Regions from separate parts of the Massilia timonae genome, predicted to be linked through region 2. Evidence: predicted binding sites of a transcription regulator. Region 2 holds the regulator's gene; each other region holds the start of a gene.
The links. The regulator sigma-54, encoded in region 2, starts transcription at its own class of promoters, with help from an activator protein. The targets are predictions, from matches to a motif close to TGGCANGNAANCTGCTTT.

Region 1: LO55_RS13010 (CmpA/NrtA family ABC transporter substrate-binding protein) is a predicted target of sigma-54. The motif match lies at 5,699-5,716, and genes of this name have one in related genera.
Region 3: LO55_RS27035 (PEP-CTERM sorting domain-containing protein) is a predicted target of sigma-54. The motif match lies at 2,510-2,527, and genes of this name have one in related genera.

The regions. Positions count from the first base shown of each region.
Region 1 covers NZ_JRYB01000001.1:3,024,568-3,034,278, reverse strand. Annotated here, with positions in the region: gene LO55_RS13030 (MFS transporter) at 1-584, shown strand, start outside; gene LO55_RS13025 (GH36-type glycosyl hydrolase domain-containing protein) at 605-2,950, shown strand; gene LO55_RS13020 (glycoside hydrolase family 16 protein) at 2,952-4,733, opposite strand; gene LO55_RS13015 (gluconokinase) at 4,976-5,494, opposite strand; gene LO55_RS13010 (CmpA/NrtA family ABC transporter substrate-binding protein) at 5,795-7,195, shown strand; gene ntrB (nitrate ABC transporter permease) at 7,214-8,101, shown strand; gene LO55_RS13000 (ABC transporter ATP-binding protein) at 8,091-8,984, shown strand; gene cynS (cyanase) at 9,024-9,473, shown strand; gene gntR (HTH-type transcriptional regulator GntR) at 9,485-9,711, opposite strand, start outside.
Region 2 covers NZ_JRYB01000001.1:1,138,561-1,148,271, forward strand. Annotated here, with positions in the region: gene LO55_RS05020 (DUF5694 domain-containing protein) at 1-919, opposite strand, end outside; gene LO55_RS05025 (enoyl-CoA hydratase/isomerase family protein) at 1,004-2,089, opposite strand; gene hpf (ribosome hibernation-promoting factor, HPF/YfiA family) at 2,213-2,572, opposite strand; gene LO55_RS05035 (RNA polymerase factor sigma-54) at 2,648-4,123, opposite strand; gene lptB (LPS export ABC transporter ATP-binding protein) at 4,135-4,887, opposite strand; gene lptA (lipopolysaccharide transport periplasmic protein LptA) at 4,899-5,447, opposite strand; gene lptC (LPS export ABC transporter periplasmic protein LptC) at 5,495-6,100, opposite strand; gene LO55_RS05055 (KdsC family phosphatase) at 6,111-6,665, opposite strand; gene LO55_RS05060 (KpsF/GutQ family sugar-phosphate isomerase) at 6,665-7,663, opposite strand; gene LO55_RS05065 (monovalent cation:proton antiporter family protein) at 7,820-9,711, shown strand, end outside.
Region 3 covers NZ_JRYB01000001.1:3,859,799-3,869,509, forward strand. Annotated here, with positions in the region: gene LO55_RS16545 (NADP-dependent malic enzyme) at 1-1,021, shown strand, start outside; gene LO55_RS16550 (sulfite exporter TauE/SafE family protein) at 1,084-1,851, shown strand; gene LO55_RS27035 (PEP-CTERM sorting domain-containing protein) at 1,855-2,475, opposite strand; gene LO55_RS16560 (LysR family transcriptional regulator) at 2,613-3,524, opposite strand; gene LO55_RS16565 (mandelate racemase/muconate lactonizing enzyme family protein) at 3,620-4,786, shown strand; gene LO55_RS16570 (SDR family NAD(P)-dependent oxidoreductase) at 4,800-5,621, opposite strand; gene LO55_RS16575 (tartrate dehydrogenase) at 5,701-6,783, opposite strand; gene LO55_RS16580 (LysR substrate-binding domain-containing protein) at 6,880-7,785, shown strand; gene LO55_RS16585 (YitT family protein) at 8,130-8,780, shown strand; gene LO55_RS16590 (amidohydrolase family protein) at 9,369-9,711, shown strand, end outside.

The DNA.
Region 1 (9,711 bases), 1.9 Mb from region 2:
ACTTCAAGTACGTGGTCGAACGCCCCGAGCTGATGGCGAGCTTCGTGCCGACCTATATGATCTTCGCCGCCATCGGCGCCGCCTGCACGCCGCTCATGACGCGCTTCGTCGACAAGAAGGTCCTCATGATCGTCCTGATGAGCGCGACCGCCGTCTTCTCGGCCGCCTTCTTCCTGATCCCCGGCGACCGCATCGACCTGATGTTCGCGCTGCAGGCGGCCACCGGCTTCGTGCTCGGCCCCAAGTCGCCGCTGGCGTTCTCGATGTATGCCGACACCGCCGACTACAACGAATGGACCACCGGCCGCCGCGCCACCGCCATGACCTTCGCCGCCGCCACCTTCTCGCAAAAGCTCGGCACCGCGGTCGCGGTGAGCGTGATCGGCGCCGTCTTCACCGCGCTGGGCTATGTACCCAACGCCGCGCAGACGACCGGCTCGCAGGCCGGCATCGTGTGGCTGATGTCCTTCGTGCCGGCCTCGTTCGCCCTGCTGGCGGTGCTGGTCATGTGCTTCTATCACCTCGACGGCAAGCTGCTGGCGCGCATCCAGGCGGACCTGGCGGCGCGCAAGGCGGCGCCATGAACACACAGGAGTTTCCATCCATGCTGCACCCGCAAGACGACCGCTACGTGCTCACCAGCCCCACCGCGATGCCGCAGGCCGGCGGCTTCCTGTGGAACCGCAGGATGATGATCCAGTCGACCTGCCGCGGCTATGCCACCGCCCAGTTCATGCAGCCGGAGCCGAGCAAGTATTCGCATGCGCCGAACATGCAGGCCAAGTCCTTCATGCAGCCCGAGCAGCATTATTACGCCCACCATCCGGGCCGCTTCTTCTACGTGAAGGACGAAGACACGGGCGAACTGTTCTCGGCGCCCTACGAGCCGGTGCGCGCTAGCACCGACCGCTTCGAATTCTCGGTCGGCCGCCACGACCTGCGCTGGACCGTCGAGAAGTTCGGCATCCGCATCGACCTCGTTCTCGGCTTGCCGGTCGACGACGTCGCCGAGCTGTGGTCGATGGAAGTGACGAACCTGTCGGACCGCCCGCGCCGCATCAGCGTCTATCCCTATTTCACGATCGGCTACATGTCGTGGATGAACCAGTCAAGCGAGTACCGCCACGACCTGGGCGGCATCGTCGCCTCCAGCGTTACGCCGTACCAGAAGCTCGAAGACTATTTCAAGAACCGCCTGTTCAAGGACCGCACGGTGCTGCTATGCGAGCAGGCGCCGGACGCCTGGGAGACGGGCCAGATCGCCTTCGAGGGCGAAGGCGGCCTGCATGCGCCGTCCGCGCTGGCGGGCGAACGCCTGGGCTGCGGCGACGCGCGCTACGAGACGCCGGCCGCCGTGGTCCAGTACCGGCTGGCGCTGGCGCCAAACGAAGCGGCCACGCGGCGCTTCCTGTTCGGCCCCGCCTTCGACGATGCCGAGATCGCGTCCCTGCGCGACACATACCTGAGCGAGCAAGGCTTCGCCGCCGCCGCGCGCGACTACGCGGCCTATATCGCCGAAGGTGAAGGCGTGCTCCGGATCGCGACCCCAGACCGCGAGCTCGACAACTTCGTCAACACCTGGCTTGCGCGCCAGGTCTATTACCACGGCGACGTCAACCGCCTCTCCACCGACCCGCAGACCCGCAACTACCTGCAGGACAATATGGGCATGGCCTTCGTCAAGCCGGCGGCGGCGCGCGCCGCCTTCCTGCATGCGCTGAGCCAGCAGGAAGCCAATGGCGCGATGCCGGACGGGATCCTGCTGTTCGAAGGCGCGGAACTGAAATACATCAACCAGATCCCGCACACCGACCACTGCGTGTGGCTGCCGGTATGCCTGCGTGCCTACCTCGACGAAACCGGCGACGACGCCATCCTCGATGCGCCGGTCGCCACCCACGACGGCGACGTGAAAACCGCGTTCGAGCGCATCTCGCTGGCGATGGACTGGCTGTTGCAGCGGCGCGATGCGCGCAGCCTGTCCTATATCGAGCAGGGCGACTGGTGCGATCCGATGAACATGGTCGGCTACAAGGGACGCGGCGTCTCGGGCTGGCTGACGGTGGCGGCGGCTTATGCGCTGAACCTGTGGGCCGACGTGTGCGCCGCGCGCGGCGACGCCGCTTCGCTGGCGCGCTACCGCGCCGGCGCCGAGGCGATGAACGGCGCCGCCGAAGCGCACCTGTGGGACGGCGCCTGGTTCGCGCGCGGCATCACCGACGACGACGTCAAGTTCGGCGTCGCCAGCGATACCGAAGGCCGCATCTACCTGAACCCGCAAAGCTGGGCCTTCCTGTCGGGCGCCGCCAACGCCGAACAACGCGCGCTGATGTTGAAGGCGATCGACGAGCAGTTGCGCACGCCCTACGGCGTGCAGATGTTCGCGCCGCCCTATAGCAGCATGCGCGAGGATGTCGGCCGCGTCACGCAGAAGCATCCCGGCTCGGCCGAGAACGGCGCCGTGTACAACCACGCCTCGGTGTTCTACATCTACAGCCTGTACACGATCGGCGAAGCCGACCGCGCCTTCGACGCGCTGCGCAAGATGATCCCCGGCCCCGGCCTGGACGATTACCTGCAGCGCGGCCAGCTGCCGGTGTTCATCCCGAACTACTATCGCGGCGCCTACAAGGAGTATCCGCGCACTGCCGGGCGCTCGAGCCAGCTGTTCAACACCGGCACCGTGGCCTGGGTCTACCGCTGCCTGATCGAGGGGCTGTGCGGCCTGAAGGGCGACCTGAAAGGCCTGACGGTGGCGCCGCAGCTGCCGTCCGGCTGGGATGGCATGACGGTGACGCGGCGCTTCCGCGGCGCGACCTTCGAGGTCGACATCAGGCGCGGCGCGGTCGACCGGGTCGAGGTGACATGCGATGGTGTGGCCCTGCCTGCGGCCCGCGTCGACAACATCGAAGCGGGCCGCACCTACCGGCTCGAGGTAAGCGTGCCCTAGCTTACTGCATCGTGTGCGTCTGCTGCTGCGTATCCACCGCGAACCCGCGTTGCGCGTCCCAGTAGGTGAACCAGTACCGCACCACGTCCCCGATCTTCAGCCCGCCCGCCGTGTACGTGTTGTTGGCGCCGCTGAGCTGCATCCGCACATTCTGCTGCGGTCCGTTGTTGACGGTGTAGTGCACGTCGGCCCAGCCGCCGGTGGTGGTGCGGAACTGCAGCATCGTCGACGAGGTCTGGCTGACCGAGGTCGGGCCGCTCGGCTCCGGCTGCGGCGTGGCGCCGCCGCCGCCCGACTCCCACACGATGTCGTCGATCGCGAACTGGAAGCTCGATGACGGCAGCGCGCCGTCGATGCTCGAGATCATGAAGATGTCGTGAAGCGACTGCGCCGCAACCAGCGGCCCGAGCAGGGTCGAGACGGGAATCGAGGCCTGCGCCCACTGGCCGTTGCGCGTCAACCCATAGGCCGTGGTATTGGCCGGGAAGTTGACCCAGTTCTGGTTCGTGTAGGTGTCGCCGATGCCGATCCTGAAGCCGACGTTGGCCGGGATCCGGATGCGGAACTTGACGGTGCCGTTGGCGCGGTAGTTGCTCAGGTTGCGCGCCTGGCGCGCCTGGATGCCGCCGCCGAACCACTGGCCCGGCGTGGTGTAGTTCCAGGCGATGACGTTGCTGCCTTCGAACGGCGCGGTGTTGCCGGCGCCGGTGGAGGCGGCGTTCCACAGGAAGATGTCGGAACTCGTCCCTGCCACCAGCTTGTTGTTGACCGCCGTGGTGTCGGTGAACACGCCGAACTTGCCGGCTACTTCGGGCACGGTCTGGTCGCCCAGCTTCACCTGGCCCTTGCCGTCCATCTGGTAGACGCGCACGTAGTCGACGTACATGGTGGCGGGCAGCGGCGCCGTGACCTGGCCCGGGTTGGCGGCGTCGGTGAAGTTGCCGCCCACGGCCATGTTCAGCAGCAGGTAGAACGGCGCCTGCAGCGCGCTCGAATTGACCGGCAGCGGCGCGTTGTACATATTGTGCTCGACGCCGTTGTCGACCGTCGTGAAGCGCATCTGGCTCTCGTCCCAATAGAAGCGGTAGGTGACGAAGCGGTTCGCGAGCGAGTTCTGGGGCACGTACCAGTTCTTGGTCTGCCACGCGGTCGAGGCGGCGCAGCTTTCGTTGCCGGGCACGCAGGCGGCCTGCTGCCAGGTGATCACGTTCGAGCCGACGAAGTGGTTCGACGACGGCGCCCCGCCCTCGGCGCGGCCGGACGCCTTGTGGCCCATCTCCATGATGTCGATCTCGCCGTTGCGCGGCCAGGTCTGCGGACTGACGCCCAGCATCCACGCGGCCGGCCACAAGCCGGTGCCGAGGTTCGGCGTGGCCATGCGCACCTCGATCATCCCGTACTGCACCTGCACCTTGTTCTTGGTGTCGAGCCGGGCCGAGGTGAAGACATTGCTGCCGATCGTCTGGCTGCGCGCCTGGATCGCCAGCGCGCGCGTGCCCGATTCGAACGGCACGTTGACGATGCTGGCGTTGTTGGGGCTGTAGTACTGCAGCTCGGCGTTGCCGTAGCCGCACAGGCCGATCTGGCAGCCGTTACCGTCCTGCAGGTTCCACACACCGGTGTTCACGCTGTTGCCATTGAACTCCTCGGACCACAGCAGCTGGCCGATGACCGGGTTGGTCACGCTGGCCGCGGCCTGCGCGCCGCACGCCAGCAGGATGCTGGCGGCAACCACATGGAAAGGTTTCCATCTCGAGCGATGATTCTGGTTCTGGTTGTTCACGTCGACTCCTCTTGTTCTCACTACAAGAAAATGCGGCCGTGCCGGGATGGCCGTGCCGCGCCTCGCCAACTTGCCGTTGGTCTCGAATGCATGCGGATTCGTGCGGAATATGGAAGTTGGAAACCTTTCCAAACTGGAAAGAAAAATATAGTCCGATTCTCGCGAGGCGTCAAACGGATGTGAACGTTTCGTGTGCGATTATCCCGCCGGCATATGCATGCGACGGGGTGGAGGGCGCCGCGTCAGGTTCGGACGCTGGCGAGGATTTGCGCGACCAGCTGTTCCTGGCTGTCGCGGATGTCGAGGGTGATGCCGGCTTCGTCCGGCTGCAGGGGTTCGAGCGTATTCAGCTGGCTGTCGAGCAGCGATGGCGGCATGTAGTGGCCGGGGCGGTTGCTGACGCGCTCGAGCAGCAGGCCGCGCTCGCCGGCCAGGTGGGCAAAGCGCACGTCGCCGCCGGCGCTGCGCAGCAGGTCGCGATAGGCGCGCTTGAGCGAGGAACACGACAGCACTGCCCCGCCCTCGCGTGCGGCGAGCTTGTCGCGCAGGGTCAGGAGCCAGTCGCGGCGGTCGTCGTCGGTCAGCGCGGTGCCGGCCCTCATCTTGGCGATATTGGCCTGCGAATGGAAGGCATCGCCCTCGATGAACGGCACGCCAAGCGCGGCGGCCAGCTTTTCGCCGATGCTGGTCTTGCCGCAGCCGCTCACGCCCATGACTACCCAGGCCGTCCCCTTGTTGTCGTCTCGCGCTTGTGTCGTCATTGCCTCATGTTAACGCTAACATCAATACAGCCGATTGTAGCGCCTGGGCACGAAGGATGTAAAGCATCATGCACCACGGTTGGGCGGATGCGCGGCGCCGGTGCCTGTCGGCAGCAATCGCACACCCCGCCCGGCCGGCGCTTGTCAAGGCAAAAAGCGGTTTTCGTCTTTGAAATGAATGGCTTAACCCCACACGATTCCAGATGGCACAGGTCTTGCTGTCGACAATGCTCAGGCATGGTCACGCCCGCCTCGCAGTTTCACTTTTTGCGTCATCACCACTATCAGGGGTCTTCGCCAATGAAAGATGAGAATCTGTACCGTCCTTATTCGACCGAATCTTCCCTGACCGGCTGCGGCTGCGCTTGCGGCCGGCATGGTTCCCAGGACGAGCACGATCGCGAGGCGCAAGCCGCCAGGCTGCGGCGCGCCGGCGATGCCGAAGCGTTGTCGGGCGATTTCGTCGAAGCGGCCGCGGTGCGCGCCCTGTTTCCGCATGAAGCGACGCGCCGCAACCTGATCAAGGCGGTGGGCGCGCCGACGCTGATGGCGGCGATCGGTTCGCTGCTGCCGCTGGCCAGCCTGCAGGCCAATGCGATGGAAAAAACGGGCGCGCTCGAGAAGAAGGACCTCAAGATCGGCTTCATCCCGATCAACTGCGCCACCCCCTTGATCATGGCCGACCCGATGGGCATGTACAAGGCGCAGGGCCTGAACGTCACCCTCAGCAAGACCGCCGGCTGGGCGCTGGTGCGCGACCAGATGATCAACCGCGAGCTCGATGCTTCGCACTTCCTGGCGCCGATGCCGCTGGCGATGTCGATCGGCCAGGGCGGCACGCCGCAGCCGATGCGCGTCGCCACCATCCAGAACATCAACGGCCAGGCGATCACGCTCGGCCTCAAGCACAAGAACAACCGCGACCCGCGCAACTGGAAGGGCTTCAAGTTCGCGATCCCCTTCGAGTATTCGGTCCACAACTTCCTGCTGCGCTACTACCTGGCCGAGCACGGGCTGGACCCGGACCGCGACGTCCAGCTGCGCGTGACGCCGCCGCCCGAGATGGTCGCCAACCTGCGCGCCGGGAACATCGACGGCTTCCTCGGCCCCGATCCGTTCAACCAGCGCGCCGTGTTCGACCAGATCGGCTTCATCCACATCCTCACCAAGGACATCTGGAACGGCCATCCCTGCTGCGCCTTCGGCGCCTCGCAGGCCTTCATCGACCAGAACCCGAACACCTTCGCCGCGCTGTACCGCGCCATCCTGAACGCCACCGCGATGGCGCACAAGGCCGAGAACCGGGCCGAGATCGCCAAGGCCATCAGCAAGCCGGCCTACCTGAACCAGCCCGAGACCGTGGTGCTGCAAGCACTCTCCGGCCGCTTCGCCGACGGCCTGGGCAAGGTGCGCAACGAGCCGGACCGCGCCGACTTCGACGCCCTGCCCTGGTATTCGATGGCGACCTGGATGCTGACGCAAATGAAGCGCTGGGGCTACCTGAAAGGCGACGTCAACTACAAGGCGCTGGCCGAGCAGGTGTTCCTGCTGACCGATGCGCGCAGGCAGATGGCGGCCCTCGGCATGCCGGCGCCGGCCGCCGCGGCAAGCGGCTACCGCCCGTTCACGATCATGGGCAAGACCTACGATCCGGCCAAGCCGCAGGCCTACCTGGACAGCTTCGCGATCAAGCGCGCCTGAGTTGGAACGGAAGAATCCATGCACAAGCACATGAAGTTCAAGGCGGCGCTGCTGTCGCTGGCGCTGCTGCTGGTCTTGCTCGGCGTCTGGCACATCGCCACCGCGCCGCGCGCCACGGCGCCGGTGACGGCGATGAGCGCCGAGGAAGCCGAGTACGCCGCCCTGATGGGACAGGCGCCGGCCGCTGTCGATGCTACCTCGGCGGACCCGGCGCCCACCGCCGGCAGCGGCTTTCCCACGCCGTCGCAGTTCGCGCAGATAGCGGGCGGCCACCTGGCCGATCCGTTCTACGACCGCGGCCCGAACGACCGCGGCGTCGGCATCCAGCTGGCGCATTCTCTGGTGCGCGTCGCCCTGGGCTATCTGCTGGCGATGCTGGTGGCGATCCCGCTCGGCTTCGTGATCGGGATGTCGCCGCTGCTGTACCGCGCGATCGATCCCTTCATCCAGGTGCTCAAGCCGATCTCGCCGCTGGCCTGGATGCCGATCGCGCTCTACACGATCAAGGATTCGTCGATCTCGGGCATCTTCGTGATCTTCATCTGCTCGATCTGGCCCATGCTGATCAACACCGCCTTCGGCGTGGCCGGCGTGCGCAAGGACTGGCTCAACGTCGCGCGCACGCTCGAAGTGTCGCCGCTGCGCAAGGCCTTCCTGGTGATCCTGCCGGCCGCGGCGCCGACCATCATCACCGGCATGCGCATCTCGATGGGCATCGCCTGGCTGGTGATCGTCGCCGCCGAAATGCTGATCGGCGGGAACGGCATCGGCTACTTCCTGTGGAACGAATGGAACAACCTGTCGCTGGCGAACGTGCTGTTCGCCGTGCTCATGATCGGCGTCGTGGGCATGGCGCTGGACCTGATGTTCGCCGCCCTGCAAAAGAAGGTGACCTATGCCGAATGATCGCTTCGTCCAGGTCGACGGCCTGGCCAAGACCTACCGCGCCGGCCAGCCGCCGGTGTTCGAACAGGTGTCGTTCGCGATCGAGCGCGGGGAGTTCATCTGCATCATCGGCCACTCCGGCTGCGGCAAGAGCACCATCCTGAACGTGCTGGCCGGGCTCGAAGCGGCCAGCGCCGGCACCGTGATCATGGACGGCCGCGAAGTGACCGGCCCCGGCCTGGACCGCGGGGTGGTGTTCCAGAACCACGCCCTGCTGCCGTGGCTGAGCGTGGAAGACAATATCGGCTTCGCCGTGCGTTCGCGCCATCCCGACTGGCCGCGCGACAAGGTGCGCGAGCACGGCGCGCGCTTCATCGAGATGGTGGGCCTGAGCGCCGCGGCGCGCAAGAAGCCGGCCGAGCTCTCGGGCGGCATGAAGCAGCGCGTGGGCATCGCGCGCGCCTTCGCGGTCGAACCCAAGATGCTGCTGCTGGACGAACCGTTCGGCGCGCTCGACGCCCTCACCCGCGGCACGATCCAGGACGAGCTGCTGGGCATCTGCGCGGCCACGCGCCAGACCGTCTTCATGATCACCCATGACGTCGACGAAGCGATCCTGCTGGCCGACCGCATTTTCTTGATGAGCAACGGCCCCCGGGCGCAGATCGCCGAGATCGTCGTCAACACGCTGCCGGCCGACCGCAGCCGCGCCACGATCCACCGCGATCCCCAGTTCTACAAGATCCGCAACCACCTGGTCGATTTCCTGGTGCGCCGTTCGAAGATGCTGCAGCAGTCCGGCGCCGACGGCGCCGAGCCCTCGGCGACGCGCATCGTACGTCCCGGCCTGGAAGACGATGCGCAGCCTGTCCCCGACCATTACCCTGCCCGGGCTTCGGCCTGAGCATCCGCCTTTACCACCACCACATCGATGGAGCCCGATATGATTTCATGCCGTGAAGACGTCACTAAAATGATCTTGTCCGCCAAGGTCCGCAAGGGCATCAAGTGGCGCGACGTGACCGAGGCCACCGGCCTGTCGAAGGAATGGACCACCGCCGCCTGCCTCGGCCAGATGACGCTGGACAAGCAGCAGGCCGAGGCGGTCGGCAAGATCTTCGAACTATCCGACGAAGCCATTGCCTGGCTGCAGATCGTGCCTTATAAGGGTTCGCTGCCTACCGCGGTGCCGACCGATCCGCTGATCTACCGCTGGTACGAGCTGGTGAACGTGTACGGCACCACGATCAAGGAACTGATCCACGAAGAATTCGGCGACGGCATCATGAGCGCCATCGATTTTTCGATGGACATCCAGCGCACCGAAGATCCGAAGGGTGACCGCGTCAACGTGGTCTTGTCCGGTAAATTCCTGCCTTATAAGACCTACTGACCATCGTCGGCTCAGGCGCTCTCGCGCTCGCGCAAGGTAAAGCCCAGGTCGATGCGCTTGCGTTCGGGTTCCTGGCCCTTGATCACCTGCAGCAGCAGGCTGGCGGCCTCGAAGCCGACCTGGTAGCGCGGCGTGTCGATGGTGGTCAGCGACGGCATCATCCATGCCGATGCAGGGAGGTCGTTGAAACCACAGACGGCGATCTCCTGCGGGATCTGGACGCCGTGGCGCTGGCAGT
Region 2 (9,711 bases):
GCAGGTTGCGCGTTTCCCAGTAGCCGACGTAGGCGCGGCCGAAGCGCTGCGGTGACGGCTCGTTCAGCGCCGCGCCGAAATCGATCTCGAAGCTCGCCGCGACGTGGGCCGGCGAATTGTAGGCGCGAACCATCGCCAGCAGGCCTTCCGGAGTATCCACGCCCCGGTCGAGGATCTCGTCCTCCTTCTTGCGCTTGGCATTGGCCGGATTGTCCCAGGCCTTCATGATCGCCTCGCCGGCCGCCTTGCGATCGGCGTAGGGGCGGCCTGCCGTCTGGTCGTCCATCGCATACACGCGCTCATGCCCCAGCCGGGCCGCCAGCTGCGCCGCGATCGCCACGCTTTCGTTGGGATGAACCGCGAGCTTTTGCAGCCGTGCGACCAGGACCTCATCCAGGCCGTCGCCGGCGCGGCGCTCGGCGTTCGGCAGGCGGAGCCACTGGACCACGGCCGACGCCTCCTCGCCGCCGGCCAGGAACACGGCCGCCAGGCGCCGTCGCTGGGCCGCCGACGGCGCCGCGGGCCAGGCGGCCAGCAGCCGTTCGGCCTCGGCGGTGGCCTGCGGCACGTCGAGCCCGGTCGCCGCCCTGGCCGGCGCGGTATCCCAGCAATAGCCGTCGACCGCCTCCTGGTAGCGCGCCGCGTAGCGGCGCATGAAATCGCACTGCGGCCCGGAGCGGTCCTCGACCGCGATCGCCTGCGGCTTCCAGGCGGCGAGCCGGTCGTTCAGCGGGGCCAGGCTCGACGTCTGGAAGGTCTTGGGCAGGTGCGCCAGGTGGGGCGAGCCGAGCACCATGATCTCGTTGACCGGCCCCGTCGCGGGGCCCTTGAGCCGGCTCGGATCGAAGGCCGGCTGGTAATCCTGCGCGGCGGCGGCGCAGGACAAGGTCATCGAGATCAGCAAGGCACGCAGGCGCATCGGGTTTCCTTTCAGGTCATGAAGACCCGATGTTCACACCTCACCGATATGGTGTCACGCAAAAATGGATATGCACGCAGCGGATTATGCGAGATGCCTGAGCGGATGCGCATGCTCCGGCCACACCGGGTCGAAGAAGCGCGCCACCATGTCGGGCGTCACCTGATCGAGCGAAGGCGGATTCCAGCGCGGCGCATTGTCCTTGTCGATGACGAGCGCGCGCACGCCTTCCAGCACTTCGCCATGCGCGAAGTTGTGACGCACCAGCGAACGTTCCATGCGCAGGCAGTCGGCCACGGACAGCTGCGCGCCGCGCGCCAGCAGTTCGTGGGTCACGCACATCAATAGGGGCGAGCGCTGGCGCATCGCCGCCAGGGCGCGCTGCGCGAACGGCGTCTCGTCGCCTTCGAGCGAAGCCATGATCGCGGCGACCGACGCGGCGCCGAAATGCGCATCGATCAGCTGGCGCTGGGCCTGCAGTTCGCCGTTGCCCGCCTGCGGCGCGAACGGCGCCGCGAAAGCGCGGATCGCCGCCGGCAGGTCAGCGCCGGGCGTGGACGCGATCAGGGCATGCAGGGCCGGCAGCTCGGCGCCCGGCACGAAGACATCGGCCAGGCCGATATGGAGCGCGTCGGCGGCGCCGATCGTCAGCCCGGTCAGGCCCAGGTAGTTGCCGAGCTGTCCCGGCGCATGCGACAGGAAGTGGCTGCCGCCGACGTCCGGAAACAGGCCGATGTTCACCTCGGGCATGGCCATCTTCGTGCGCTCGGTCACGATGCGCAGGCCGCAATCCGGGCCGCCCTGGGCGATGCCCATGCCGCCGCCCATCACGACGCCATCCATGATGGCGATGTAGGGCTTTGGGTAGAAATGGATCAGGTGGTTGAGCGCGTATTCTTCGGTGAAGAAATCCTCGAGCAGCGCGCTGCCGCCCATCGGCGTCGCATGGCCGACCTCATGGAAGAAGCGGATGTCGCCGCCCGCGCACAAGGCCTTCTCGCTGCTGCTGGTCAGTACGACCGCGTCGACCTGCCCGTCATGCCGCCAGGCGTGCAGCACAGTGGTGAGCGCGCGCACCATCTCGAGCGACAGCGAATTGAGCGCCTTCGGGCGGTCCAGGGTGATGATGCCGGTGCGGTTGGCGACGCGGGTCAGGACGTGGTCGGTCATGGCGTAATCCGTAATGGAGAGACATGCATTTTACCGAACACACGAAACGCGTCATATCGGGGAGCTGGATGCAAAAAGGGCGTCCCCTCAGACGCCCTTAGCTAGTGTGAGCCCTGCGCCTGATCAGGCGACAGCAGCGTCTTCGCCGCCGTTTTCCGGCAGGCGTTTGATCGAGGTACGGCTATGGTCCTTCAGCATTTGCTTGTGTTTCAGGATCTGTCTGTCCAGCTTATCCATCAGCGTGTCGATCGCGGCGTACAGGTCTTGCGCGACGCTTGCCACGTGCAGGGTCTTGCCCGACACCTGGACGTTGATCTCTGCTTTCTGCCTTTTTTCTTTTTCAGTGAGGTTGTCGACGGCCAGGAAGACGTGGGTGTCGATCACCTGGTCGAAATGGCGAATGATGCGCTCGAGCTTATTCTGAACGTATTCACGGATGGCGGGGGTTACTTCGAGATGATGGCCACTGATTGTGAGGTTCATACACACTCCTTTGAAAAGGTTGCACCGTGTGGACCACACCAACGCGACAAGGCACGACGGGTGTGGACGGCGCAGTTACAAGGACTTGCGGAGGCTTACAGGGGGTATCTTGAGGGCTTCACGGTATTTTGCAACCGTCCGGCGCGCGATGACCATGCCTTGTTCCCCGAGCATCTCCGCGATCTTGCTGTCGGACAATGGGTTCCTAGGGTCTTCTGCTCCTGTCAATTGTGCGATGAGCGCACGGATTGCCGTCGAGGATGCTTCGCCTCCCGCCTCGGTGGCAACGTGGCTGCCGAAGAAATACTTCAACTCAAACATGCCGTGCGGGGTCAGCATGTATTTCTGCGTTGTGACACGAGAAATTGTGCTCTCGTGTAGGCCTAGTGTATCAGCTATCTCACGTAAAACAAGGGGCCGCATGGCAACCGCGCCATGGGAGAAAAAGTTGCGCTGGCGCTCGACGATCGCCTCCGCCACGCGCAGGATGGTGTCGAATCGCTGGCGCATATTCTTGATGAGCCACTTCGCTTCCTGCAGCTGCGCGCCCATCTGCGCTTCGCTCTTGCCCTGCTTGAGGAGGCTCGCGTACAGGCTGTTCACGCGCAGGCGCGGCATCACGTCCGGGTTCAGGGTGACCGCCCAGCCGCTCTTGGAACGGCGCACGATCACGTCCGGCACCACGTAGTCCGACACGTTCGAAGCGAACGCCGCGCCCGGATGCGGATTGCATTGGCGCACCACGGCCTGCACCTCGCGCAAGTCTTCGTCGTCGCAGTCGAGCGCTTTTTTCAGCTTGCTGTACTCGCGCTGGGCGAACCAGCTCAGGTAACCCTCGACGATGGTCAGGGCCATGCGCCGCGTCACCAGCGGCACGCCCGGCATGCGCCGGATCTGCAGCGCCAGGCACTCGGCCGCGCTGCGCGCGCCGACGCCCACCGGGTCCATGCTCTGCACCAGCGCCAGCGCGCAGCGTAATTCGTCGATCTCGATCTCGAGTTCTTGGGGCAGCCTGGCGTGAATCTCGTCGAGCGGCTCTTCCAGGTAGCCGTTGTCGTCCAGCGCATCGATCACCAGCTCGGCCAGCGCACGGTCGCGCGCCGACAGGATGGCTTCGCGCACCTGTTCCATCAGGTGTTCGCGCAGCGTGATGGCGCAGGCTTCCAGTTGCGGGCGGCCGTCCTCGTCCTCGCCGCCGCCGGACGATGGCGCGCCGCCGTCGCTCCAGTCGGCATCGACGCGATCGTTGTCGGCGCCGCCCTCGAACCCCTCGCCCTCCTGCGCCGGCGCACCCTCGCCCTCGGCCTGCTGGCCGGGCGCCGGCGGCGCTTCGCCATTGGCGGGCGCATTGTTGATGGCGCCATCGGCCAGCAGGCGCACCGATCGGTCGAGCGGATCGTCGAGCCGCTCGAGCAAGGGGTTATCGCCCAGTATCTGCTCGATCTCCTGGTGCAGCTCTAGCGTCGACAGTTGCAGCAACCGGATCGACTGCTGCAGTTGCGGCGTAAGCGCGAGGTGCTGCGAAGTGCGAAGTTGCAGGGACTGTTTCATCTAGGCGTCGCTCACATGCGGAAGTGTTCACCCAGGTACACGCGGCGCACCGACTCGTCGGCGATGATGTCGTCAGGACGGCCGGAGGCAAGCACCGCGCCCTGGTTGATGATGTAGGCGCGGTCGCAGATGCCGAGCGTCTCGCGCACGTTGTGGTCGGTGATCAAAACACCGATCCGGCGCTCCTTCAGGAAGCGCACGATGCGCTGGATCTCGATCACGGCGATCGGGTCGACGCCGGCGAACGGTTCGTCGAGCAGCACGAAGCGCGGATTGGTCGCCAGCGCGCGCGCGATTTCCACGCGGCGACGCTCGCCGCCCGACAGCGACAGCGCCGGATTCTCGCGCAGCTTCTCGATCTGCAGGTCGGCCAGCAGGGTGTCGAGGCGCTCGTTGATCTGGTCTTTCGACAGCGGCTTGCCGTTGTCCTTCTGCAGCTCGAGCACGGCGCGGATGTTCTCTTCCACCGTCAGCTTGCGGAACACCGAAGCCTCTTGCGGCAGGTAGGACAGGCCCAGTACGGCGCGGCGGTGGATCGGCAGGCTGGTGATGTCGGTGCCGTTGATGTCGATCGAGCCGGCGTCCGACGGCACCAGGCCGACGATCATGTAGAACGACGTCGTCTTGCCGGCGCCGTTCGGGCCCAGCAAGCCGACCACTTCACCGCATTCGACCTGCAGCGACACGTCGCGCACCACCAGGCGCTTGCCATAGCTTTTCTGCAGGCCCTTGACGACCAGGGTGCTGCGATCGCCCAGCTCCATCGGAATCGCCGTCATTGGACGCCTCCGGCGGGTGCGCGCTTGGGCGCCAGGATCAGGGTGCCGCGCCCGCCGCCGGCGACGCTCTTGCCGCTTTCGTCGTTGCGCACCGTGGCCACTTCCTTGCGGTTGTCGTAGGAAATGAAGGGGCCGGTGATCTGGTTGGTCATGCGCGCGCCTTCCAGTTCGCGCACGACGGCGTTGGAATACAGGCGCACCAGTTCCGACCGCTCGTCGTACTCGATGCGCTCGGCCTGGCCGTCGACCCACAGGTCGGGACCGCCGTCACGCTTCTGGCGGAAAGTGGCGACCTTGCCGCCGGCAGCGGTGAGGGTCACGCTCATATAGCCTTCCGGGCTTTCCTTGACCAGGGCGCGGTCGGACTTGAGCACCAGGGTGCCGCGGGTCAGCACCACGTTGCCGGTCAGGATGCGGGTGCCGGTCACCTCGTCGATGTCGAGCGAATCGAAGTTGATGACCGCTTCCTTGAGCGAATCGGCGCGTTCGGCGGCCGCGGTCAGCGACAGCAGGGAAAGGAAGGCGGCGACAAGTAGTTTTTTCATGGTTGGTGGATACGGGTCTCTGGTTGGCACGCGGCGTTTCTGGAGGATCAGCGCTGGCGTGGCGGATAGACGATCTGGCCGCGGCTGGACAGGTGCAGCTGCATGGTCGCATTGTTGGCGACCATGCCGGTGCCCTTGACGCTGGACGCGCCGAGCTGCATGTCGATCGGCAGATCGGTCTTCAGTATTTCTTCGTCCGGCAGCACGGTGAGCGCCTGGGTGCGCACGTGCAGCGATTCACTCTGCGCGGTCTTGGGGCGCTGCAGGTCGACGTCGCCGATCAGCTCGACCCGGTGCTCCTGGTGATGGATCTGCGCGTTCTTCGCGACCACCGTCATCGGCGGGCGGCCCGGCTCGACGCCGCGCAGCACCGGCGCCTCGACGTGCGACACGTCGCCGCGCGGAATATGCTCCAGGCGCTTGCCCGACACCAGGTAGCTCGGCTGGCCGTTCTCGGTCATGCGCACGAAGGAGAAGTTCTCGACGATGTAGTCCGGTTCGTCCGGCGGTCCGCCCAGCTGGGCGTCGATGTCGGACCCCTGCATCAGTTGCAGCAGCCAGAAGCTGCCGAAGGCGAAGAAGGTGCCGATGACGATCATCGCCAGGAGATTCCAGCGGTGGGCGGTGCGCTTGTTGATGACGACGGTAGCCATTTTTAAAGCCTCAGGCGAAGTACGGCGCGAGCGCCTGGTCGTAGGTGCCCTGGGCGCGCATCACGAGGTCGCACACCTCGCGCACCGCGCCGCGCCCGCCGGCGTTTTTCGTGACGTAGTGCGCGCGGTGCTGCACCTCCGGGTGGCCGGACGGCACCGCGACGGCGAAGCCGACGCGCGCGAACAGCGGCAGGTCGATCACGTCGTCGCCGATGTAGCCGCACTGCTCCGCCGTGAAGCCGGTGGCTTCCAACAGCTTGGCGAAACCGATGCGCTTGTCGTGGATGCCCTGGTGGACGTGCGAGATGCCGAGATCGGCCGCGCGCTTGACGACGATCGGCGACAGGCGCGCGCTGATGATCGCGGTCTGGACGCCGGTCTTGTTCAGCAGCTGGATGCCCAGGCCGTCGAGCACGTTGAAGGTCTTGGTGACTTCGCCTTCCGGGCCGTAGGTCAGGCTGCCGTCGGTCAGCACGCCGTCGACGTCGAAGATCATGACCTTGACGCGCGCCGCGCGCTCCATATGGGCCAATGGGGTGATGGCCGGGATAAACGTGTCGCTCATCAGATCACCTTGGCGCGGGTCAGGTCGTGGATGTGCAGCGCGCCGACCAGGCGGTCGTCCTCGTCGACCACCAGCATCTGGTTGATGCGGAATTCCTCCATCACGGCGACGGCGTCGACCGCCAGTTGCTCGGGCCGCACGCGGCGCGGGTTGGCGTGCATCACGTCGCGGATCTGGACGTTCGAGAAGTCGTGCATGCGTTCGATCACGCGGCGCAAGTCGCCGTCGGTGAACACGCCGACCGGACGGCCTTCGGCGTCGACGATGGCGGTCATGCCGAGGCCCTTGCGGGTCACTTCGAGCAGCGCTTCGACCAGCGAGGTTTCGGGGCCCACGCTCGGCACCGCGTCGCCGCTGCGCATCACGTCGCGCACATGGGTCAGCAGGCGGCGGCCCAGCGCGCCGCCCGGATGCGACAGCGCGAAGTCTTGTTCACGAAAACCCCGCGCATCCAGCAGCGCCACGGCCAGCGCATCGCCCATGGCGAGGGTGACGGTGGTGCTGGTGGTCGGCGCCAGGTTGAGCGGGCAGGCTTCCTTGTCCACCGCGATGTTCAGGTGCACGTCGGCCAGCTTGGCCAGGCGCGAGGCTGGTTTACCGGTCATGGCGATCACGCGCGCGCCCAGGCGCTTCACGGCCGGCAGGATGTCGAGGATCTCGGACGATTCGCCCGAGTTGGAAATCGCGATCACCACGTCGTTCCTGGTGACCATGCCCAGGTCGCCGTGCGCGGCCTCGCCCGGGTGCATGAAGAAGGCCGGGGTGCCGGTGGACGCCAGGGTGGCGGCGATCTTGCGGCCGATGTGGCCCGACTTGCCCATCCCGGACACGACCACGCGGCTGTCGCAGCCCAGGATCAGCTGCGCGGCGTTCACGAAGCTGTCGTCGTCGCCCAGGCGCGCCTGCAGGGCGCGGATGGCGTCGGCTTCGATCGACAGCGTTTCGCGACCCAGTTCCAACACGCGCCGGGCCAGGGTCTCGTCAAAACTTTTCGGCATTATTTTTTCATCGGTTACACTCATTTTGGAAGTATAAACGAATTGGGAAAGCAAAAAACTTGCCAGTCGTAACAAACGATAACAAGCGCATGCCGCACCACACCTGGCTAGTGCCATAAGATCAACACTTTTGCTGTTTATCCCAGCATCGCATCAATGCATTCCGGTCTTGAACTCACCCTCCTCCTGCTGGGCTGCGCCGTCCTGGGCGTGGTGCTTTTTCGTAGCCTGCAACTGCCGCCGATGCTCGGCTACCTCGCCGTCGGCGTCCTGATCGGCCCCCACGCCCTGGCCCTGGCCGAGGACAGTCCCACCACCCATGCGCTGGGCGAGTTCGGGGTCGTGTTCCTGATGTTCTCGATCGGCCTGGAGTTCTCGCTTGGCCAACTGCGCTCGATGCGGCGCATCGTGTTCGGGCTGGGCCTGGCCCAGGTGGTGTCGACGATCGTGGCCGTCATGGGGATCGCCCTGCTGGCGGCCTGGCTCCTGCCCGGCATTGCGCTCGGCTGGCAGGCCGCCTTCGCGCTGGGCGGCGCGCTGGCGATGTCTTCGACCGCCATCGTCGTCAAGCTGCTCACCGAACGGCTGGAACTCGAGAGCGAGCATGGGCGGCGCAGCGTCGGCATCCTGCTGTTCCAGGACCTGGCGGTGGTGCCGTTGTTGATCATGATTCCGGCGCTGGCGCGCGATCCGGAAGACCTGGCGATCACGCTCGGGGTGGAAGCGGTCAAGGCGGCGCTGGTGCTGGCCCTGCTGCTGTTCTTCGGCCAGAAGCTGATGGGGCGCTGGTTCACGGTCGTCGCCAAGCGCCGCTCGCAAGAGCTGTTCATGCTCAACCTCCTGCTGGTGACCCTGGGCGCGGCCTGGATCACCGAGCAGGCCGGCCTGTCGCTGGCGCTGGGCGCTTTTGTCGCCGGCATGCTGATCTCGGAGACGCCCTATAAGCATCAGGTGGAAGAGGACATCAAGCCGTTCCGCGACGTGCTGCTCGGGCTGTTCTTCATCACGATCGGCATGCTGCTCGACCTGCGGATGGTGATCGAACACTGGTGGCTGGTGCTGCTCCTGCTGGCGCTGGTGGTGGTGCTCAAGTTCGGCCTGATCGCCCTGCTCGCGCGCGCCTTCGGGGCCTCGCCTGGCACGGCGATGCGCACCGGCCTGGCGCTGGCCCAGGCGGGGGAATTCAGCTTCGTGCTGCTCAATCACGCCTCCGGCTCGAAGCTGGTCGACCCGTTCGTGATGCAGCTGGTGCTGGCCTCGATGGTGCTGTCGATGCTGCTCGCGCCCTTCGTCATCGCGAGCATGGACCGGATCGTGATGAAGCTCGCCGCCAACGAATGGATGACGCAGTCGCTGCAGCTGACCCAGCTCGCCACGCGCACCATGAAGACCCAGAACCACGTGATCATTGCCGGCTTCGGGCGCAACGGCCAGAGCCTGGCCGCCTTGCTCAAGGAAGAGGCGCTGCCCTGGCATGCGCTCGACCTGGACCCGGAGCGGGTGCAGGACGCGCAGGCCGCCGGCGCCACCGTCTCGTACGGCGACGCGACGCGGCGCGAGAGCCTGATGGCGGCCGGCATCGGCCGCGCCAGCGCCCTGGTGATCACCTTCGCCGACACCCGCTTCGCCATGAAGGTGCTGCACCTGGTGCACGAGCTGGCGCCGGCGCTGCCGGTGATCGTGCGCAGCTACGACGACCGCGATACGGAGATGCTCAAGGCAGCCGGCGCCACCGAGGTGGTGCCGGAAGCGCTGGAGAGCAGCCTGATGCTGGCCTCGCATGCGCTGGTGACGCTGGGCGTGCCGCTGCGGCGCGTGGTGCACCGGGTGCAGGCCGCGCGCGACGACCGCTACGCAAGCCTGCGCGGCTACTTCCACGGCGCGAGCGACAGCGGCGCCGATCTCGAGCCGGGGCATGTGCGGCTGCATTCGGTGCGGCTGCATGCGCAGGCGGGCGCCGTGGGCAAGAGCTTGCTGGAGCTGCGCCTGGACGACGTGGCGGCCGAGGTGGCGGCGCTGCGGCGCGGCGGCGCGGATGTCGAGCCTCG
Region 3 (9,711 bases), 2.7 Mb from region 2:
TCCGCGCCTGCTGGCGGCGATCGCGCCGCGCGTGGCCGAGGCGGCCGCCGCATCGGGCGTGGCGACCCGTCCGATCGAGGACATGGACGCCTACCGCGACCAGCTGGGCCAGATGATCTACCACACCGGTTTCTTCATGAAGCCGGTGTTCAACAAGGCGCGCGCCAACCTGCGCAAGGTGGCCTACGCCGAAGCGGGCGAGCCGCGCGTGCTGCGCGCGGTGCAGACGGTGGTGGACGAGGGCATCGCCCAGCCGGTGCTGATCGGCGACGAGGGCGCGATCGCGCGCGCCGTCAAGCAGGCCGGCCTGCGCCTGCAGGCGGGCGTGGACTACACGGTCATCGCGGCGGAAAGCGACACCACGCTGCAGGGCACGCGCCTGCTCAAGTCGGGCCAGGTCGACGCCCTGATCTGCGGCATGACCGGCAGCTACGACAGCCACCTGGAACACGTCCGGAACGAGATCGGCGTGGCGCCGGGCGCCGAAGTGCTGGCCGCGATGAACGCGCTGGTGCTCGACAAGCTGACCCTGTTCATCACCGACACCTACGTCAACGAGACCCCGAGCGCCCAGGAACTGGCGGCGATCACCCGCCTGGCGGCCGACGCCATGCAGCACTTCGGCCTGGAGCCGAAGGCGGCGCTGCTGTCGCACTCGTCGCAGGGTTCGTCCGAGCGTCCATCGGCGCGCCGCATGCGTGAAGCCCGCGCCCTGCTGGCCGAACAGGCCCCAGAGCTGGCGGTGATCGGCGAGATCCACGGCGACGCCGCGCTGTCGCAGGAAATCCGCGACATCTACAACATCGACGCCGGCTACGCGGGCAGCGCCAACCTGCTGGTGATGCCGTCGCTGGACGCGGCCAACATCCTGTTCAATGTGCTCAAGGTCGCCAGCGGCAAGGGCGTGACGGTGGGGCCGATCCTGCTGGGCGCGGCCAAGTCGGTGCACATCCTGAGCCCGAGCGCCACCGTGCGCCGCATCGTCAACATGACGGCGCTGGCTGCCGCGCAAGTCGTCTAATGCGCTAACCCTCCCCATCCGGCGGCCCCTTGCGAGGGGCCGTCGCGTTTTTGGCTTTCTCCATGATTTCCGTGATCGACCTCGCATTGAACTTCGGCCTGGGCGCCTCGCTCGGCATCGCCGGCGGCATGCTGGGCATCGGCGGCGGCCTGATCGCCATTCCGGTGCTGGGCCTGTTGTACGGCATGAACCAGCACCTGGCCCAGGGCACGGCGCTGGTGATGATCGCGCCGAACGTGGCGATCGGCTTCTGGCGCTATCACCAGAAGCATCCGGTCGACCTGCGCTCGGTCGGCGTGGCCGGCCTGTGCTCGATCGGGACCGCCTGGCTGGCGGCGCGCTTCGCGGTGGCGATCGACGCCGACGTGCTGCACTACGCCTTCGCGTTGTTCCTGCTGGCGCTGGCGCTGTACTTCGGCTGGCCGTCGCGGCGCAAGACCGGCGCGCCACCCCCGCCCGTGAAGGAAGTGCCGCGCCGGTTGATGCCGGCGATCGGCATCGCCAGCGGCGCGGTGTCGGGCTTCTTCACGATCGGCGGCGGCATGGTGGTGGTGCCGGCGCTGGTGAGCCTGTTCAAGATGCCGCAGACGCGCGCCCAGGGCATGGCGCTGGCGCTGGTGGTGCCGGGCGCCTTCGTGGCGCTGGCCACGTATGGCCACAGCGGCGCGGTCGACTGGCAGGTCGGCCTGCCGCTGGCGCTGGGCGGCGTGCTGACCGTGTCGTGGGGCGTGCACCTGGCGCACACCTTGCCGCCACGCCTGTTGCGGGTGGCGTTCAGCACGGTGTTGCTGGCGGCCGCCGTCACCATGCTGGTGACCGGCGGCGCTTGATGCTCAGCGCTTGCGGCGGCTGGCCGCCAGGCCGGCGAGGCCGAGGCCGAGCAGCGCCAGGCTGGCCGGTTCCGGCACCTCGTTCGGGCCGATGTACTGCGGGACGATGCGGCTTACGTGCTCCTGGTAGCCGCCGTTATAGTCGAGCCACTGCTCGTAAGCCGGTTCCAGGGTTCCCCGCGACACGGTGCCACGGTGGGTTCCCGAGAAGCTTTCGAATCCAGAGCCCTCGGGTCTGGCCAGATAGATCGAGCTGGCGTAGTCGGCAGTGTAGTACAGGATGCCGGACGGATCGTAGGCGAACGTGATGCCGAACCAGGTGGTCTGGTCACCGCCGAAGTCGCTGTAGATGCTGAAATTGGTCGGGCCGTCTTGCAGGAAATGCGTGCTGACCGCGGTGATCCGGGTGCTGCCCTCGGACCACTGCGGCGACAGCGACATCTGGAAGGGCCTGCCCACACCCTGGATCGGCACCCCGAACCGGAAGTCGGCGATGGACCCATCGGTATCGTGCTGCACGAAATAGCCGGTCAGCGGACCGTTGAAATTGTATTGCACGTAGCCCGCCCATGCCGGCAGTGCGCCCAGCAGGCCTGCAGCGACCACCATCATTTTTCTGATCATGTTGTCTCTCCCTGGTTGAGTGGAAACCGGGCAGGGAGCAAGTAGCATGCCAAAAAATTAATCTGATTACGATCAAGGACTTGGCGACTTCCCGATGAGATTTGCCGCTTGCCTGTAAAGCAGTCCGACAGGGCGATTCAGTCGGCGATGCCGCCGCCGGCGCCGAACCGGTCGAGCAGGAAGTCGATGAAGGCGCGCGCCCGCGCCGACTGGTGGCGGCGATTGCGGTAATACAGATACAGGTCGGCCCCCGGCTGCACGTAGCCGGGCATGACGATCTTCAGGCGCCCGCTGTCCACGTACTTCTTCAGGTCCCATTCCGAGCGCACCAGAATGCCGTGTCCGTCCAGCGCCCAGCCGAGGGCGATGTCGCCGTCGTTGCTCGACAGCGTGCCCCCGACCTTCACCGAGACGCTGCGTCCCTCGTGCACCAGGCGCCAGACGCCGTAGGCGTCGTCGTTCTGTCGGTGCACGATGCAGCGGTGCGCCGCCAGTTCTTCCAGCGTGCGTGGCTCGCCGTGCTGCTCCAGATAGCGCGGCGAGGCGCACAGGAAGCGTCGGTTCGACATGACGCGGCGCGCCACCAGGCCCTGGTCGGGCAGTTCGCCGAAGCGGATCGCGAGGTCGATGCCGCCCGCGGCCAGGTCGACCGGGCGGTCGGTGACGTCGAGCTGCACCTCGACCTGCGGGTAGCGCTGGGCGAAGCTCGACACCAGCGGCGCGATGGCGGTGCGTCCAAAGCCGAGCGGGGCGTTCACCCTCAAGAGGCCGCGCGGCACCGAGCGCGTGCCGGACACCGCTTCTTCCATCTCGCGCAGGTCGGCCAGGATCCGGGTCGCATAGTGCAGATAGGTTTCGCCTTCGGGCGTCAGGCTGCTGGTGCGGGTGGTGCGGTTCACCAGGCGCACGCCCAGGTGTTCTTCGAGCTGGGCCAGGCGCTTGGTGGCGGCCGGCGGGGTCAGGTCCAGTTCGCGGGCGGCCGCCGACAGGTTGCCGTGGCGCGCCAGCAGGACGAAGAATTCGAGGTGGGAAGCGAGGTCGTTTTTCACCGCAGGTTAAGAATCTAGTGAATCCGCCTCAATCATAACCGCCTTTGGAGCGAATAATCTGGTGGCTCGTACAACCGCAAGCGAAGGAACACCAGATGAGAATCGTCGAGATCCGCGAAAAAACCGTCCCGATCAGCTCCCCGATCCGCAACGCGTACATCGACTTCAGCAAGATGACGCTGAGCGTGGTCGCCGTCGTCACGGACGTCATGCGCGACGGGAAGCCGGTGATCGGCTACGGCTTCAATTCCAACGGCCGCTACGGCCAGGGCACGCTGATGCGCGAGCGCTTCATCCCGCGCATCCTCGAGGCCGATCCGGCGTCGCTGCTCGATGCCGACGGCGACAACCTGGATCCGCACAAGGTGTGGCAGGCGATGTTCACCAACGAGAAACCGGGCGGGCATGGCGAGCGCTCGGTGGCCATCGGCACCATCGACATGGCGGTGTGGGACGCGACCGCCAAGATCGCCGGCAAGCCACTGTTCCAGCTGCTGGCCGAGCGGTATGGCAACGGCGAGCCGGATCGTAAAGTGTTCGTCTACGCGGCCGGCGGCTATTATTACCCGGGCCAGGACCACGGCAAGCTGAAGGACGAGATGCGCAGCTACCTGGATCGCGGCTACACGGTGGTCAAGAAAAAGATCGGCGGCGCCTCGCTCGACGAAGACCTGCGCCGCATCGATTCGATCCTGAGCGTGCTGGGGGATGGCCAGAAGCTGGCGGTGGACGCCAACGGCCGCTTCGACCTGGACACCGCGATCCGCTACGCCAAGGCGCTGTCGCAGTACGACCTGTTCTGGTACGAGGAAGCCGGCGACCCGCTCGACTACGAGCTGCAGGCCACCTTGCGCAACTACTACGACAAGCCGATGGCCACCGGCGAGAACCTGTTCTCGATGCAGGACGCGCGCAACCTGATCCGCCACGGCGGCATGCGTCCGGACCGCGACTGGCTGCAGTTCGATTGCGCGCTGAGCTACGGGCTGGTGGAGTATTTGCGCACGCTCGACATGCTGCGCCAGCATGGCTGGTCGAGCAGCCGCTGCATTCCGCACGGCGGCCACCAGATGTCCCTGAACATCGCGGCCGGGCTGGGGCTGGGCGGCAACGAGTCCTATCCCGACCTGTTCCAGCCGTATGGCGGCTTCCCGGATGGGGTGAAGGTCGAGAATGGCTACATCACGATGCCGGACCTGCCGGGGATCGGGTTCGAAGGGAAGGCCGACCTGATTGCGGAGATGCGGCGTTTGACCGATTGAGCGGACCTCGTCGTTAATCCTTCAGGCCCGACCCGGGCCTGGCCTGGGCCGCATGCAGGTCGGCCTTGACGGTGTCGGGGGCCAGGTTGTTGACGACGTTGCCGATGAATTTGCTGCTGGCGAGGCCCGCGACGATGCGGTCCTTGCCTTCCTTGAGGGCTTCGTAACCTTCCGCGGCCACCTTTGCCGGCGACGCCTTTTCTCCCACGCCGAGCTTGTTGGTCAGCATGTCGGCGCGCGGCCAGAAATTGGTGTCGACCTGGCCCGGCATCAAGAGCGTGATGGTAATGCCTTCGATGCCGCTGTCCTTGAGTTCGGACTTGACCGCTTCGGCGAACGACACCAGGAAGGCCTTGGTCGCGCCATACACAGCCTCGTACGCCGTCGGCATGGTGCCCGAGATCGAGGCGGTGAACAGCAGCTTGCCGGCGCCTTGCTCGACCATGTCGGGCAGGATGCGCTTGGTCAGGTGGACTTGCGAGATCGTGTTCAGCTGGATCATCGCGATCTCTCGTTGCAGGTCGGTGCCGCCGACGAAGCGGCCGCCGAGGCCGACGCCGGCGTTGAGGGCGGCGGCGGCCAGCGGGCGGCCCGCGGCGCGCACCGCCGCGTACAGGGTTTCGACGCCGTCGAATTCGGTGAGGTCGGCCACCACGGTGGCAACTTGCGCGCCGCGGCTTTTCAGCTCGTCGGCCGCGGCGTCCAGGCCGGCCTGCGTGGTGGCGGTGATGATGAGGTCATGGCCGTCGGCCGCGAACTGGTGGGCCAGTTCGTAGCCGATGCCGCTGGAGGCGCCGGTGATCAGCGCCAGGGGGCGATGGGTTTGCTCTGTCATTGCTGGCTCCTTCGATTGATCGTTGGGGCCAGCGTAGCATGTCGAAAAAATAGCCCTCGTCCGGCTGGGCAGGTCGCTTCTAGGCGTCGAGATAGCGCGCGACCGCCTGTCCCACTTCGGTGGTGTTGGCGGAGCCGCCCATGTCCGGCGTGCGCGGACCCTCGACCAGGCACTTCTCGATGGCGGCCAGCATGGCGTCGTGCGCCGCGGTGTAGGTGGCGTCGCCCTGGCCCAGGAACTCGAGCATCATCGCGCCGGACCAGATCATCGCGATCGGGTTGGCGATGTTCTTGCCGTAGATGTCGGGCGCCGAGCCGTGCACCGGTTCGAACAGCGAAGGGAAGGTCCGTTCCGGATTCAGGTTGGCCGATGGCGCGATGCCGATGGTGCCGGTGCAGGCCGGGCCGAGGTCGGACAGGATGTCGCCGAACAGGTTCGAGGCCACCACCACGTCGAAGCGCTCGGGCGAGATCACGAAGCGCGCGCACAGGATGTCGATGTGGTACTTGTCCCATTTGACGTCGCCATACTGCTGGCCGATGGCGGCCACGCGCTCGTCCCAGTAGGGCATCGAGATCGAGATGCCGTTCGACTTGGTGGCGGCGGTCAGGTGTTTCCTGGGGCGGCGCTGGGCCAGGTCAAAGGCGTACTTGAGGATGCGGTCGGTGCCGTGGCGGGTGAAGACCGATTCCTGCAACACGAATTCGCGCTCGGTCCCTTCGAACATCTTGCCGCCGACCGAGGAGTATTCGCCTTCGGTGTTTTCGCGCACCACGTAGAAGTCGATGTCGCCCGGCTTCTTGTTGGCCAGCGGGCAGGGCACGCCGGGCATCAGGCGCACCGGACGCAGGTTGACGTACTGGTCGAACTCGCGCCGGAACTTGAGCAGCGAGCCCCACAGCGAAATATGGTCGGGCACCGTCTCGGGCCAGCCGACGGCGCCGAAATAGATGGCTTCGAAGCCGTCCAGTTGCTGGCGCCAGTCGTCCGGCATCATCTTGCCGTGCTGCGCGTAGTAGTCGCAGTCGGCCCAGGCGAAGGTGGTGAATTCGAGGCCGATGCCGAAGCGGCGGGCGGCCACCTCGAGGGCGCGCAGGCCTTCGGGCATGACTTCCTTGCCGATGCCGTCGCCGGCGATGACTGCGATCTTGTGGGTTTTCATGGGGCGTGGCTCCTGAGTGCTGGATGAATGTGGTCAGCATAATCCGAAACACTGTGTTTATAATATGGACTTTCGTGGTCGCCAGGAACACGTAACGTGAATAATCTGCTGGAGAATGCCGACTTGCGTGTGTTCGTGACCGTCGTGCGCAAGGGTTCGTTCGCCCAGGCCGCCGCCGAGCTGGGCATGTCGGCGGCCTATGTCAGCAAGCGCATCGGCGTGCTCGAAGAAGCGCTGGGCGTGCGGCTGTTCCAGCGCACCACGCGCCGCGTCGTCATCACCGAGGAGGGCGAGCAGGCCTTCGGGCGGGCCCAGGCGATCCTGGACAGCCTGGACGACCTGGTCGACGAGGTGTCCGAGCGGCGCCGCGAGCCCAGTGGCCGGGTGCGCATCTGCAGCAGCTTCGGCTTTGGGCGCAATGTGGTGGCGCCGGCCATCGCCAAGCTGGTGCGCGCTTATCCGGCGCTGCAGATCCGGTTCGAGGTGTTCGACCGCCTGGTCGATCCGGTGGCCGAAGGTTTCGACCTCGATGTGCGCATCGGCGACGAGATCGCGCCGCAGCTGATCGCGCGCCGCCTGATGGCGAACCACCGCATCCTGTGCGCGGCGCCGGACTACCTTGCGCAGCATGGCGCGCCGCGCTCGCTGCAGGAGCTGTCCGGCCACCATTGCCTGGTGATCAAGGAGCGCGACCACCCGTTCGGCGTGTGGCGGCTGCGCGCGCGCGGTGGCGAAGAAACGGTGAAGGTCTCGGGCGCGCTGTCGACCAACCACGGCGAGATCGCGCTGCGCTGGGCGCTCGACGGCGCCGGCATCATCCTGCGCTCGCGCTGGCATGCCCAGCCCCATCTCGATGCCGGGCGGCTGGTGCAACTGCTGCCCGACTTCACCCAGGAAGCCAATGTCTGGGCGGTGTATCCGCAGCGGCTGGGCAATTCGGCGAAGGTGCGGGTGTGCGTCGAGTTCCTGGAGCGCGAGCTGGCGATGCAGGCACCGGAATAGGGATTCTTTTGGTCGAAACCGCACCGGAATAGTAGCTGCGCGCACCGCGATAGTGCGCTGCACAAGGGTGTTCCCTCGGGTGTTTCTCATCTGATACGCATCGATGCGTGGCGTATCGACATTGCGCCGCAACATGAGCGATAATAGCGACCCGAAGCACACCATACCCCGTGCGTTTCGTGCATTTGCGCCCACCCGGCGCGCCGCCATCCCTGTTACTACCATATCGCAAGGAACATGAACTTCAGCTCGTCGCTTGTCGCTACCCCCTGCACGGCCACCCGGCGGACCCTGTCCGTTCGCGTGGCGATCGCTTTCATCATCGTCGATGCAGCGGTGCGCTGATGAGCCAATCTGTCATGTTTCCGGGCCCGGCATCGCCGGCCCAGCGTGCTGTCGTGGTCAAGCCGCATTCGCCGCTCGATGACGTCTACGGCATCGCCGTCGGCGTGCTGTTCGTCGTGATCGGCATCGTGCTGCTGCAGGCGGCGCAACTGATCACCGGCGGCGTGGCCGGCATCGCGCTGCTGACGTCCTACGTGAGCGGGATGTCGGTGGGCACGCTGTTCATGATGATCAACGTGCCGTTCTTCCTGTTCGGCTACCTGTTCATGGGGCCGCTCTTCACCTTCAAGTCGCTGGCCGGCAGCGCGCTGGTGATGGGCCTGCTCAAGCTGATGCCCTACGTGCTGGTGATCGACCACATCCACCCCGTGGCGGCGGCGCTGGGCGGCGGCACCTTCTGCGGCATGGGCATCCTGGCCATGGCGCGCCACGGCGCGGGCGTCGGCGGCACCGGCATCGTCACCCTGTGGCTGCAAAAGAAATACGGCATCAACGCCGGCCGCACCCAGGTCATGATCGACGGTGTCATCCTGCTGCTGGCCCTGGGCCTGGTGGCCCCGCACCTGGTCGGCTGGTCCGCGCTGAGCGCGATCGCCATGAGCAGCATGGTCATGGCCTGGCACCGCGCCGGCCGCTACTTCGGCAGCTAACCCTCAATAAGGGTCAGAGTAGAATTATTGAGCAATTTCTCCGCTTGATCGGCAGCTATTCTCAATGAGTAGCTGCCTGTAATCAGGCAGCGAAATAATGAGGGTCAGAGTCGAATTATTTTCCAATTGATTTTCAAAAATTGGCAAACAATTCGACACTGACCCTCTTTGTTTTTAGCCCGTGCGAGCGCTATCAGCGATGAATATCGTTCTCTATTCTAACTAGTTCTCTGCCCGTAATAAAAATGGCGCGCAATACGGCGCGAATAATGAGGGTCAGAGTCGATTTGTCGAACAATTTCTTGGATTGCCGATCAGTTCGACATCGATTTCTCAGCTAGACCAGAGATATTGCCCAATAATTAGGGTCAGAGTCGAATTGTTAACCAATTGATTTACTGAAGTTGTCAAACAATTTTACTCTGACCCTGATTAGTGCGCTTGTAGGCGCGCGCGGCTCGGCGGTATTGGCTTGTAGAATGGGCGCAATCTCATTGCCTGGAAATTGCCATGTCGCGTCTCTTGCATTGTGTCGTGCTCGCTTTTTTGTTTGCGTCGTGCCAGGGCGCTTTTGGACAGCAGCGGGCCTTGCTGATCCAGAATGCGCATGTCATCAGTCTCGATCCGCAGCAGGGCGACCGGCGCGAGGCCGACGTGCTGGTGCGCGATGGGCGGATCGTCGCCGTCGGGCGCGAGCTCGGGGCGGCGGGGGCCGAGCGGATCGATGCGCGCGGCATGATCCTGTTGCCGGGGCTGGTCGACACCCATAACCACCTGTGGCTGAGCGCGGCGCGCGGGCAGTTTCGCAATACGCCGGACACCGACTATTTTGCGCTCAAGAAGCGACTGGGGCGGCACTATACGCCGGACGACGTTCGCATCGGCACCTATGTCGGCGCCGTCGAGACCCTGGCCTCGGGCGTCACGACCA